Regions from separate parts of the Lentzea sp. CC55 genome, predicted to be linked through region 2. Evidence: riboswitches for the same ligand, from Rfam matches in the RefSeq annotation. Region 2 holds a riboswitch; each other region holds the start of a gene.
What was found. A riboswitch is a leader RNA that binds a small molecule or an ion and turns the genes downstream of it on or off. The one in region 2 is predicted to bind glycine.

Region 1 (3,928 bases), on a different contig from region 2:
TGGGCCGCAACCTCGAACAGGTGCGCATCACGGACCTGCAGGAGGGCACGTTCTTCGCCGAGCTCGTGTTCGACGGTGACGTGCGGGTGTCCGCACGGCCCTCGGACTCGGTGGCGCTGGCGTTGCGGGTGGGCGTGCCGATCCACGCCGAGGAGTCGGTGCTGGCCGAGGCCGGCCTGATCATCCCCGACGAGCAGGAGGACGAGGTCGAGAAGTTCCGCGAGTTCCTCGACTCGATCTCGCCGGAGGACTTCCGCGGAGCCGACACCTGAGCGGTGCCGCGGGCGCTGACACTCGAACGGACCTGTGTCGCTGTGCGTCTCGTTTGGCTCGGTGCGGTCCGCTCGCATGTCGCTCGGTTGGGCTACGTTCCGCTGGAAATCAGCGCTAAACGATCACTAAACGTCACCTGAACGTCCTGGTTCGGGTGACGGTATGACCCTCTACCTGAGGTTGAGGGGCGACACTCCCCGCGCGTCGCGTTGACCTGCCCTCGGAGCGGTCTTACCGTCGAACTCGAGTGGACGTCGCCGGTTCACGAGAGTGGACGCGGTGGCTTGACGGTCATGAGTTTCGTGGCCGTTCCGAGGGGAGGCAGGCGTGGTCGAGGAAGCGCCCTTGAGGGCCGGATCCGGGCTGCAGGGTGAGCTGTTCCCGGACTCCTCGCTGCCGGACGAGCTCGTCGGCTACCGAGGACCCGCGGCGTGCCAGATCGCGGGCATCACGTACCGGCAGCTCGACTACTGGGCCCGCACCGGGCTCGTCGCCCCGACGGTCCGGATGGCGCACGGCTCGGGCAGTCAACGGCTGTACTCGTTCAAGGACATCCTGGTCCTGAAGGTCGTGAAACGGCTCCTGGACACCGGGGTCTCGCTGCAGAACATCCGCGTCGCCGTCGACCACCTGCGCCGGCGAGGCGTGCAGGACCTGGCGAGGATCACGCTCTTCTCCGACGGCACGACCGTCTACGAGTGCACCTCGCCGGAGGAGGTCGTGGACCTGCTGCAGGGCGGTCAGGGCGTGTTCGGCATCGCGGTGAGCGGTGCGATGCGCGAGATCTCCGGCACGATCCACGAGTTCCCGGCCGAACGTGCGGACGGCGTCGAGATCGCGCCGATGACCGAGGACGAGCTGACCCGCCGCCGCCGCGAGCGCGCCACCGGCTGACCGGCCCGGTGACCGTGGCCGACCGGCGCCTGTCCGTGGCCGGTCGGCGGACGCGCCGGGAACGGGTCCGTCCCTAGCGTCGCCGGCATGACGCACACTCCTTCGTCGCAGGTGGTCGAGGTCCTGGCCGCGGCCGTCCGGCGCGCCTCCCGCCACGGGTTCGGGTTCGTCGGGACCGAGAACCTGCTGATCTCCCTGATCGACACGACCGGTCCCGGCCGCAAGCTCGGCGCGAAGTCGCTGGGGGCGCTGGCGATGGCGCGGGGGACCGAGCACTGGGCCGACGACGACGGTGGTGTCGTCGGCGAGTCCCATCCGGACGTCACGGCGCTGATGAGCGCCGCCCACCACCACGCTCGCGTCGAGGCCGTTCTGCCCGTGAGCCGCGCGTTGGAGGACTGTCTGCGTGCGGCTGTGGCCCAGGCCGGCGACGGTGTGCTGACCACGACCCACCTCGCGCTGGCGCTGCTGTCGCTCGAATACGGACGGGCCGCCGACCTGTTCCTGGTGCGCGGGGTGGACCCCGGGGCGACGGCCGCCGCCGTGCGGGCCGATGCCGAGCGGCGCCACGCCGAGGTCGAGGAAGCACCCGCGGTCTGGTTGCTGCGCAAGGCGGGAGCCCTGGAGGGGGAGTCCGGTGGCGGGTACGTGCGCTGGCTGACGAAGCTCGTCGCACGGGGCCAGGGGCTCGGCGGACCGGTGCTGACGGTGGTGCGCAACGAAGCCGAACGGCTGGCCGTCGCCGGGAGGCGGGACGTCTCGTCGCGCGACCTCGTGGAGGCGGTGCTGACGGTCGACCACCAGCTGGCCGTCTCCGGGCGGCGGCTGAGGCCGGAGTTCGAGTCGGGTGGCGCGGCGGCGTTGCGCGAGGCGGGAGTGGACCCGGCCGCGTTGCCCTCCGGCGGGGGCGCGGTGGAACGCGCCGTGGAGCGGGCGAAGCTCGTCGCCGCGCGGCGCGGGGACGCGGTCGTGGGCACCGCGCACCTGCTCGCCGCGGTGCGCGACGACCCCGCGGACCCCGTCGCGGCGGTGCTCACCGGTCTCGCCGTTGAGACGTAGGTCGCGTCTCTAGCGACTGGGCGGGCTGCCTGCGGGTATTCTTCGCGGGTAGTCGCTGAACTCAGGCGGGAGAGACCGGGCTTCGAACCCGGCGCCGAAGGAGCAAGTCCCTCCCCGGGAACCTCTCAGGCATCCAGGACCGCCGAGCGAGACGCCTCTGGAAAGTGGATCCCCGCAAGGGAATCCCGCCGACGGTGAAAGCCCGGTCCGCACCGGGTGAACCTCTCAGGCGCCCTTGAAGGGTACGGACAGAGCGGGGAGGGCACCAGGACACGTGTGCCCTCAGCCCCCGGAGGCGTTTGATGACGCAGGACCGCATTCCGCTCGCCGCTCTCGAGCACGGCACCCCGTTCGCCGACCGCCACGTCGGTCCGCGTCCCGCCGAGCTCGCGCGCATCCTCGACGTCATCGGTGTCGGGTCGCTGGAGGAGCTGGCGCAGCGCGCGGTGCCGTCGTCCATCCACGAGCGCGACCTCGTGCTGGACCTGCCCGCCCCGGCCACCGAGACCGAGGCGCTCGCGGAGCTGCGGGAGCTCGCGTCGCGGAACCGGCCGATGACGCAGATGATCGGCCTCGGCTACTACGACACCGTGACGCCGGGCGTGATCCTGCGCAACGTCCTGGAGTCGCCCGCCTGGTACACCGCGTACACGCCGTACCAGCCGGAGATCTCCCAGGGCCGCCTGGAGGCCCTGCTGAACTTCCAGACGATGGTCGGCGACCTGACCGGCCTGCCCGTCGCGAACGCGTCCATGCTGGACGAGTCGACCGCCGCCGCCGAGGCGATGACCCTCGTGCGCCGCGCCGGCCGCTCCAAGTCGAACAAGTTCGTCGTCGACGCCGACACGCTGCCGCAGACGCTGGCCGTGATCGAGACGCGCGCCGAGCCGCTCGACATCGAGATCGTCGTCGCCGACCTGTCGCAGGGCATCGAAGGCCTCGGCCTGGGCGGCGACTTCTTCGGCGTCCTGCTGTCCTACCCCGGCGCGTCCGGTGTGGTGCGCGACCAGAAGGCGCTCATCGAGGAGATCCACGCCGCCGGTGCGCAGGCCGTCGTCGTCGCCGACCTGCTGGCCCTGACGCTGCTGCGCGCGCCCGGTGAGATCGGCGCGGACGTCGTCGTCGGCACCACGCAGCGCTTCGGCGTGCCGATCGGTTTCGGCGGCCCGCACGCCGGCTACATGGCCGTCCGGTCCGGTCTGGAACGCCAGCTGCCCGGCCGTCTCGTCGGCGTCTCCGTCGACGCCGACGGCTCGCTGGCCTACCGCCTCGCGCTGCAGACGCGCGAGCAGCACATCCGCCGTGAGAAGGCCACGTCGAACATCTGCACCGCGCAGGTGCTGCTGGCCGTGATCGCCTCGATGTACGCCGTCTACCACGGTCCCGAGGGTCTGCGCGCCATCGCGACCCGCGTGCACCGCCTGGCCACCGTGCTCGCCACGGGCCTGTGCGAGGCCGGGCTGGACGTCGTGCACGGCGAGTTCTTCGACACCGTCGAGGTCCGCGTTCCCGGTGAGGCCGCCGCCGTCGTGGCGAAGGCCCGCGAGGCCGGCATCAACCTGCGTCTCGTCGACGCCGACGTCGTCGCGATCGCCTGCGACGAGAAGACCACGCGGGCGCACGTCGTCGCGGTGTGGGAGGCCTTCGGCGTCACCGGGTCCGATGTGGACGCGATCGACGCCGACACCGCCGACGGCATCCC
Region 2 (3,928 bases):
CTGGGAGGTGTTGTGGCCAGCGTCTTGCTGCGGCGTGCCTAGGATCGTCGACGTGGACAGCGTGTGGTTCAGCAAGCCCAGGCCCAGCAGCGGGCAGCCCCTCGGCCTGAGCCGCGAGGCGATCGTCCGCAAGGCCCTGGAACTGCTGGACCGGCACGGTCTGCAGAAGCTGTCGATGCGCAAGCTGGCCGCGGAACTCGGCGCGGCGCCGATGTCGCTGTACTGGCACGTGCCGACGAAGGACGCGCTGATCGAGCTGTGCCTCGACGAGGTCTACGGCGAGTTCACCCTCCCCGATCCCGAGACCGACTGGGAGACCGCGGTGCGCGCGATGATGCGCGAGCTGCGTCAGCTCGCGCTCAAGCACCCGTGGTGGATCCGCGGGATCGGGGAGTTCAACACCATCGGCCCGAACGCCGTGGCCTACGCGGACGCCATGTTCGGGCCGATGTTGCGCGCCGGGCTGTCGACCGTCGCGGCGGCCCAGTCGATCGCCACGGTGGGCAGCTTCGTCAACGGGTACGCGATCGCCGAGGTCAACTTCATCGCTCGCGGCGGGATGGACTCGCCACCGCCGGACATGGCCAAGATCGCCGACCTGTACCGGGACAAGCACCCCCGGTACGTCGCGATGCTCGACGAGGGCGAGCTGTGGTCGCTGGAGCGGCAGTTCGAGTTCGGCCTGGACTGCGTGATCGAAGGCGTCAAGGCCCGCGTCGAAGCCCTCAGGTAGGCGAAACCCCCGCAGCGGTTCACGCGTGCGGGGGCCTCATTCATCGGGTTGGCTCTCAGATCACGGACTCCAGCGGCGTGTGCTCGAGGCCGGTCGCCTCGGCCACCGGGCCGTTGGTCAGCTTGCCGGCGTGGGCGTTGAGGCCCAGCGCGAGCGAACGGTCGTCCTTCAGCGCCTTCTCCCAGCCCTTGTCGGCCAGCGCGACGGCGTAGGGCAGCGTCACGTTGGTCAGCGCGTAGGTCGAGGTGCGCGGGACGGCGCCTGGCATGTTCGCGACGCAGTAGAACACCGAGTTGTGGACCTCGTAGGTCGGCTCGGCGTGCGTGGTGGCGCGCGAGTCCTCGAAGCAGCCGCCCTGGTCGATCGCGATGTCGACGAGCACCGAACCCGGCTTCATCTCGGCGACCAGCGCGTTCGAGACGAGCTTCGGAGCGGCGGCACCGGGGACGAGCACGGCGCCGATGACCAGGTCGGCCTCGCGGACGGCCTGCTCGATCGCGAACGAGTTCGAGGCGAGCGTGCGCAGGCGGCCGGCGAACTGGGCGTCGATCTGGCGCAGCCGGTCGACGTTGGTGTCGAGGATCTGCACGTCCGCGCCCATGCCCACGGCGATGGTCGCGGCGTTGAGACCGGCCACACCACCGCCGATCACGACCACGCGGGCCGGGGCGACACCGGGGACGCCACCGGGCAGCACGCCGCGGCCACCGGACGGCTTCATCAGCGAGAACGCGCCGACCTGCGGGGCCAGGCGGCCCGCGACCTCGGACATCGGGGCGAGCAGCGGCAGCGCGCGGTTCGGCAGCTGCACGGTCTCGTAGGCGATGGCCGTGGTGCCGGACGCCAGCAGCGCCTCGGTCAGCGGCTTGTCGGCGGCGAGGTGCAGGTACGTGAAGAGGGTCTGGCCGGCGCGCAGGCGGGGGTACTCCTCGGCGATCGGCTCCTTGACCTTGAGGACCAGGTCGCCCTCGGCCCAGACGTCGTCGGCGGTCGCGAGGACCTTGGCGCCCGCGGCGAGGTACTCCTCGTCGGTGATCGCGGAGCCCAGACCGGCGCCCTGCTCGACGAACACGTCGTGCCCGCGGCTCGTCAGCTCGTGCGCACCGGCAGGGGTGAGAGCGACGCGGTACTCGTGGTTCTTGATCTCGCGGGGAACTGCGATCCGCACGATGACTCCTCCGTTCGGTGGCCGACATCTCACAATGTGGGGCAGCGGGAAGGTCATGTCACTGTGCGAATCGCACTATCGAGCACGTGTGCGGTTGTTCACTTGGGACAGAGCCACCTGGTTTGCGCTCGCGTGTGACTCGACCCGTCCGCGTTGACACCCGGCGGGGCCGCACATAGCGTTCGCCTCCGAGAACTGAAGACCGGCCGCGGCGCGACAGCGCCAGAACCCGAGTGGGAGAGACCCCGACGAACGTCGGTCGGGGCGCCGAAGGGGCAAGCTCCCGCACACTCTCAGGCAGCAAGACCACTCGGGGTAGGCAACTCTGCACGGCGGAGGGGGCGCAAGTGTCCTGTCCCGTCACAGCCAGAGGAGTCGCGCCGTGCAGTTCCCCGAGAACCTGCTCTACACCGCCGAGCACGAGTGGGTCGACTGGACGCCGGGTACCCAGGACCCGCTGACCTGCGGGATCACCGAGTACGCGGCGGACGCCCTGGGCGACATCGTCTTCGTGCAGCTGCCCGAGGTCGGCGCGAAGGTCGTCACCAACGAGGTGTGCGGCGAGCTCGAGTCCACCAAGTCCGTCAGCGACCTGTTCTCGCCCGTCACCGGTGAGGTGATCGAGGTCAACAGCGCCGTCGTCGACGACCCGGCGATCGTGAACAACGACCCGTACGGCGCCGGCTGGCTGTTCAAGGTCCGCGTCGAGTCGGCCGAGAACCTGCTCACGGCGGCCAAGTACGCCGAACTCACCCAGACCGGCTGACATGGGCCTGACTGACCGCTCCACCACCACGAAGGACTGATCAGTGGCGATCAGCGTTTTCGACCTTTTCTCCGTCGGCATCGGACCGTCCAGCTCCCACACCGTCGGCCCGATGCGCGCGGCGGCGATGTTCGTCGAGAAGCTCGGTGCGCGTGCGTCCGAAGTGGACCGCGTGCACGTCGAGCTGTTCGGCTCGCTCGGCGCGACCGGCCACGGCCACGGCAGCCCGAAGGCCGTGTTCCTCGGACTCGAGGGCAACCTCCCCGAGGAGGTGGACCCCACCGCCGCCGCCCACCGCGTCGAGGAGATCGTCGGCGGCGGACGGCTCCGGCTCGGCGGCACGCACGAGATCGAGTTCGTGCACGACCGCGACCTCGTCATGCACCGCCGCAAGTCACTTCCGCTGCACCCCAACGGGATGAGCTTCGAGGCGTTCAGCGGCGGCGAGTCCGTCGAGCACGCCGTCTACTACTCGATCGGCGGCGGGTTCGTCGTCGACGAGAACGCCTCCGGCACCGACCGCATCAAGCCCGACTCGACGCCGCTGCCCCACCCGTTCCTCACCGGCGACCAGCTGCTCGCGCGCTGCCGCGAGACCGGCCTGTCGATCAGCGAGATCATGATGGCCAACGAGCTGTCGTGGCGGACCGAAGAAGAAGTGCGGTCGGGACTGCTGCACATCTGGCACGTCATGCAGGAGTGCGTCGAACGCGGCTGCACCGAGCACGGCATCCTGCCCGGCGGCCTGAAGGTCCGCCGCCGCGCCGCCGAGATGCGCAAACGCCTGGAGGGCGAGCACTTCGTCACCGACCCGCTGCGCGTCATGGACTGGGTCACGCTCTTCGCGCTGGCGGTCAACGAGGAGAACGCGGCGGGCGGCCGCGTCGTCACCGCGCCGACCAACGGCGCGGCCGGCATCGTCCCCGCGGTCCTGCACTACTACACGAGGTTCGTGCCGGGAGCCTCGGACGACGGCGTGGTCCGCTTCCTGCTGACCGCCGGCGCGATCGGCGTGCTGTTCAAGGAGAACGCGTCGATCTCCGGCGCCGAGGTCGGCTGCCAGGGCGAGGTCGGCTCCGCGTGCTCGATGGCGGCCGGAGGCCTCGCGGAGGTGCTCGGGGGCACCCCCGAACAGGTCGAGAACGCGGCCGAGATCGCGATGGAGCACAACCTCGGCCTCACCTGCGACCCGATCGGCGGCCTGGTGCAGATCCCGTGCATCGAACGCAACGCCGTCGCGTCCATCAAGGCCATCACGGCC
Region 3 (3,928 bases), on a different contig from region 2:
CCCCTGGTCGATCGCCGCTGTGGTTGGGCGTGGTCGTTGTTCATCGCAAGGGTGAATGGTGGACCATGTCGGGTGACACGGGCGGTCCGCCGCCTGACCGGTGAGCGACATGGACGGAGAGGTACCTGTGAACCTCAAGAAGGTGCTAGTGCTGGCGGGCGTCGCGCTGGTGCTGTTCCTCCTGATCACCCGGCCCGAAGAGTCCGCTTCGGCGGTCCAGACGGCTCTCGGCTGGCTGCGGGAGGGCGCGGAGTCGATCATCACCTTCGTCAGGAGCCTCTTCGGCACGGCGACCCCCATCGCCTAGTGACGCACCGTGATCCTCGGCCGTTCGCGTTGAGCCGGACGGGTGGAATGCGGCCAATCACGCACTGGTAACGGGTGTTCTGAGGATTCAGGGTCTGGCGATTGTCAGACCTACCGAATACCTTCCGCTGCAATGGCCGATCCCCGACCGACGAGGAGGCATGGATGGTCGAGGACTCCGGGGTCCACGAGCTCTTGAAGCAGTGGGCGGCTGAACGGTCTGATGACGCGGAGATGCAGGAGGTGAACCGGATCAAGAACGCGTGGCTCGCTGAGGCTCCCCCCTCGGCGCCAGGCATCCCCGTGCAGCGGGGTGCCGCACGGAGCGGGCCGCGTGGCTTGGTCAAGGTCGACTCGGCGGATCCGGCCTACGTGGCCGCGATGCGCAAGCGGGCGCCGGAGGCACCCGAGGCGTTGCTCGCCGCCGCGGCGAGCTACTGGCAGCTGGTGGGCGACGTCGCCGAGGCCGAGCAGTGGTGGGACGCGGGCATCAGCCCGCTGGACCAGCGCGCGCTCGACTACCGCGCGGCCGGCCTCACGCCCGCCGACCTCGGGAGGCGCCTGGGACCGATGACGGTTCTCCAGCACCTTCGCCGTGGCTCCGCCGCGGCCTGGTGCGTCGCACGTCTGCAGAGGCAGCGCCGGGACGGCGTGGCATAAGAGGAACGGGCTGCCGGAGGCGGCAGCCCTGTACCCATCCCCGCGGGTGGCCTCCTGTCAGGAGGCCTCACCCCAGTAGTGTGGAGGTCGTGCGCGGCCTCCTTACTCCCCAGCGTGTGCTGATCGCGCTCGCCTGTCTGGCGGCGCTGATCGTCTGCTGCGGGCTCGCGTACTGGCAGTGGCAGCGCTTCGAGTCCTCCAGCGGCACGTTCCAGAACCTCGGGTACGTGCTCCAGTGGCCGCTCTTCGGCCTCTTCCCCCTCTTCATGGTGTGGCGTTTCCGCCGCCTGGCACGCCAGCGCCGTGACGAGGCTCTCTCCGCACCGGAGCCGGTTGCGGCCGCCGCCGAGCCGGTGACTACCGTTGACGCCGTCAAACCCGCGCCCGTCGAGCACTTCGACGACGACGAAGACGCGGAGCTCGCGGCCTACAACCGCATGCTCGCGAACCTCAACGCGCGGGACGGTCGTTGAGCGCGAAGGCGGGCAGATGAAGGGTGCGTTGACCCGGTTCAGGGTCATGGCTTACGTGGTCGGTGTCTTCCTGCTGCTCCTGGTCGTGGCGATGGTGCTCAAGTACGCCGCGGACATGGACGGCGCGATGAAGGTCGTCGGCCCGGTCCACGGCTTCCTCTACGCCATCTACCTGGTGCTTTCCGTCGACCTGGCGCTGAAGCTGCGCTGGTCGATCAAGGGCACGGCGCTCGTGCTGATCGCCGGCACGATCCCGTTCCTGTCGTTCTGGGCGGAGCGCAAGGTGGTCGAGAAGACGGCGCAGGGCGTGCCGCTGTGACGTTCGGCCTGCTAGCGTCTGGGGCAACCAACTGAACACGGCCGTCGATGTCGCGCGGGAGAGCTCCACCGCTACCGGTTTCCGGAGCGGGGAGCGCCGAAGGAGCAACTCCTCCCCGGAATCTCTCAGGTCCCCGTACCGCGCGACGAAGGCAACTCTGGAAAGCAGGCTCGTCAGCAGCCTCGCCCACGGTGCAAGCCACTCCGGTGGTGAAGCTCTCAGGCTCATGACAGAGGGGGAGGCTCTCTCGGACGAGGAGTCTCTGATGGACCGTGTCATTCTTCTGTTGCCTCAGCCGGCCTGGTCCGGCTCTTCGGCGCACCCTCAAGGAGCGTTCTGATGTCCCGCCTCACGCCTCTGAACGCCGAGCACGAGCAGCTCGGCGCGATGTTCACCGACTTCGCGGGCTGGCGGATGCCGCTGCGCTACTCGTCCGAGCTCGCCGAGCACCACGCGGTGCGCACCTCGGCGGGCCTGTTCGACCTCACGCACATGGGTGAGATCGTCCTGACCGGACCGCAGGCGGGCGAGGCGCTCGACTACGCGCTCGTCGGCCACATCTCCGCGCTGGCCGTCGGCAAGGCGCGCTACACGATGATCACCCAGGCCGACGGCGGCGTGATCGACGACCTGATCGTGTACCGCCTGGGCGACGAGGAGTTCATGGTCGTCGCGAACGCCTCCAACGCCGCGGTTGTGGCCGACGCGCTGGTGGAGCGCGCGGCCGGGTTCGACACCGCCGTCGCGGACAGGTCGACCGACTACGCGCTGATCGCGGTCCAGGGTCCGAAGTCCGTCGAGATCCTCGCCGGCCTGACCGACACCGACCTCGCGACGGTGAAGTACTACGCCTCGTACCCGTCGACCGTCGCGGGCGTCCCGGCACTGCTCGCGCGCACCGGCTACACCGGAGAGGAGGGCTTCGAGCTGTTCGTCACCCCGGCCGACGCCCCCGCCGTGTGGGCCGCGCTGCTGGAGGCGGGCCAGCCGCACGAGCTCAAGCCGTGCGGGCTCGGCTGCCGCGACACGCTGCGCCTCGAAGCCGGGATGCCGTTGTACGGCAACGAGCTCACCACGTCGCTGACGCCCTACAACGCGAACCTCGGCCGCGTCGTGAAGCTGGACAAGCCGGGCGACTTCGTGGGCCGCGACGCCCTCGCGAAGGTGGCGGAGTCCGGTGTGGACTCGGTCCTGGTCGGACTGAAGACCCCCGAACGGCGCGCCCCGCGCCACGGCTACGCGGTGCTGAACGGCGACGAGGTCGTCGGCGAGGTCACCTCGGGCGCCCTGTCCCCGACCCTCGGCTACTCGGTCGCGATGGCCTACGTGACCCGTGCGAGCTCCGAGCCGGGCACCTCACTGCTGGTGGACGTCCGCGGCAAGAAGCAGCCGGTCGAGGTCGTCGCACTTCCGTTCTACAAGCGCGCCAAGTAGGGAGATCCTCCAGATGTCCGACCAGTTCAACGCCTCCCTCGCGGAGTACGACCCCGAGGTTGCCGAGGCCGTAGCGGCCGAGCTGGCGCGCCAGCAGGGCACCCTCGAGATGATCGCCTCGGAGAACTTCACGCCGGTCTCCGTGCTGCAGGCCCAGGGCTCCGTGCTCACCAACAAGTACGCCGAGGGCTACCCCGGCCGCCGCTACTACGGCGGCTGCGAGCACGTCGACGTCGTCGAGCGCCTCGCCATCGAGCGCATCAAGTCGCTCTTCGGCGCCGGCTTCGCGAACGTCCAGCCGCACTCGGGCGCCCAGGCCAACGCGGCCGCCATGTTCGCGCTCCTGCAGCCCGGCGACACGATCCTCGGCCTGGACCTCGCGCACGGCGGCCACCTGACGCACGGCATGCGCATCAACTTCTCCGGCAAGCTCTACAACGTCGTGCCGTACCACGTCTCCGACGAAGACGGCCGCGTCGACATGGCCGAGGTCGAGCGCCTGGCCACCGAGCACCGCCCGAAGCTGATCGTGGCCGGCTGGTCCGCCTACCCGCGCCAGCTGGACTTCGCCGAGTTCCGCCGCATCGCGGACTCGGTCGAGGCGTACCTGATGGTCGACATGGCGCACTTCGCGGGCCTCGTGGCCGCGGGCCTGCACCCGTCGCCCGTGCCGCACGCGCACGTGACCACGACGACCACGCACAAGACCCTCGGCGGCCCCCGCGGCGGCGTGATC

Region 1: another riboswitch for glycine. It lies ahead of gcvP (aminomethyl-transferring glycine dehydrogenase); the one in region 2 lies ahead of gcvH (glycine cleavage system protein GcvH).
Region 3: another riboswitch for glycine. It lies ahead of gcvT (glycine cleavage system aminomethyltransferase GcvT); the one in region 2 lies ahead of gcvH (glycine cleavage system protein GcvH).

Annotation. Positions count from the first base shown of each region.
Region 1 is NZ_JAJCXE010000008.1:221,661-225,588, reverse strand. Features, by position in the region: gene L6E10_RS06140 (bifunctional nuclease family protein) at 1-272, shown strand, start outside; gene L6E10_RS06135 (MerR family transcriptional regulator) at 601-1,167, shown strand; gene L6E10_RS06130 (Clp protease N-terminal domain-containing protein) at 1,255-2,226, shown strand; glycine riboswitch at 2,283-2,378, shown strand; glycine riboswitch at 2,382-2,480, shown strand; gene gcvP (aminomethyl-transferring glycine dehydrogenase) at 2,529-3,928, shown strand, end outside.
Region 2 is NZ_JAJCXE010000006.1:99,603-103,530, forward strand. Features, by position in the region: gene L6E10_RS04515 (MFS transporter) at 1-42, shown strand, start outside; gene L6E10_RS04520 (TetR/AcrR family transcriptional regulator) at 53-733, shown strand; gene ald (alanine dehydrogenase) at 789-1,901, opposite strand; glycine riboswitch at 2,126-2,220, shown strand; gene gcvH (glycine cleavage system protein GcvH) at 2,284-2,667, shown strand; gene L6E10_RS04535 (L-serine ammonia-lyase) at 2,711-3,928, shown strand, end outside.
Region 3 is NZ_JAJCXE010000011.1:115,023-118,950, reverse strand. Features, by position in the region: gene L6E10_RS07720 (hypothetical protein) at 110-307, shown strand; gene L6E10_RS07715 (helix-turn-helix transcriptional regulator) at 472-966, shown strand; gene L6E10_RS07710 (hypothetical protein) at 1,056-1,439, shown strand; gene L6E10_RS07705 (DUF3817 domain-containing protein) at 1,456-1,758, shown strand; glycine riboswitch at 1,804-1,909, shown strand; glycine riboswitch at 1,910-2,001, shown strand; gene gcvT (glycine cleavage system aminomethyltransferase GcvT) at 2,098-3,192, shown strand; gene glyA (serine hydroxymethyltransferase) at 3,206-3,928, shown strand, end outside.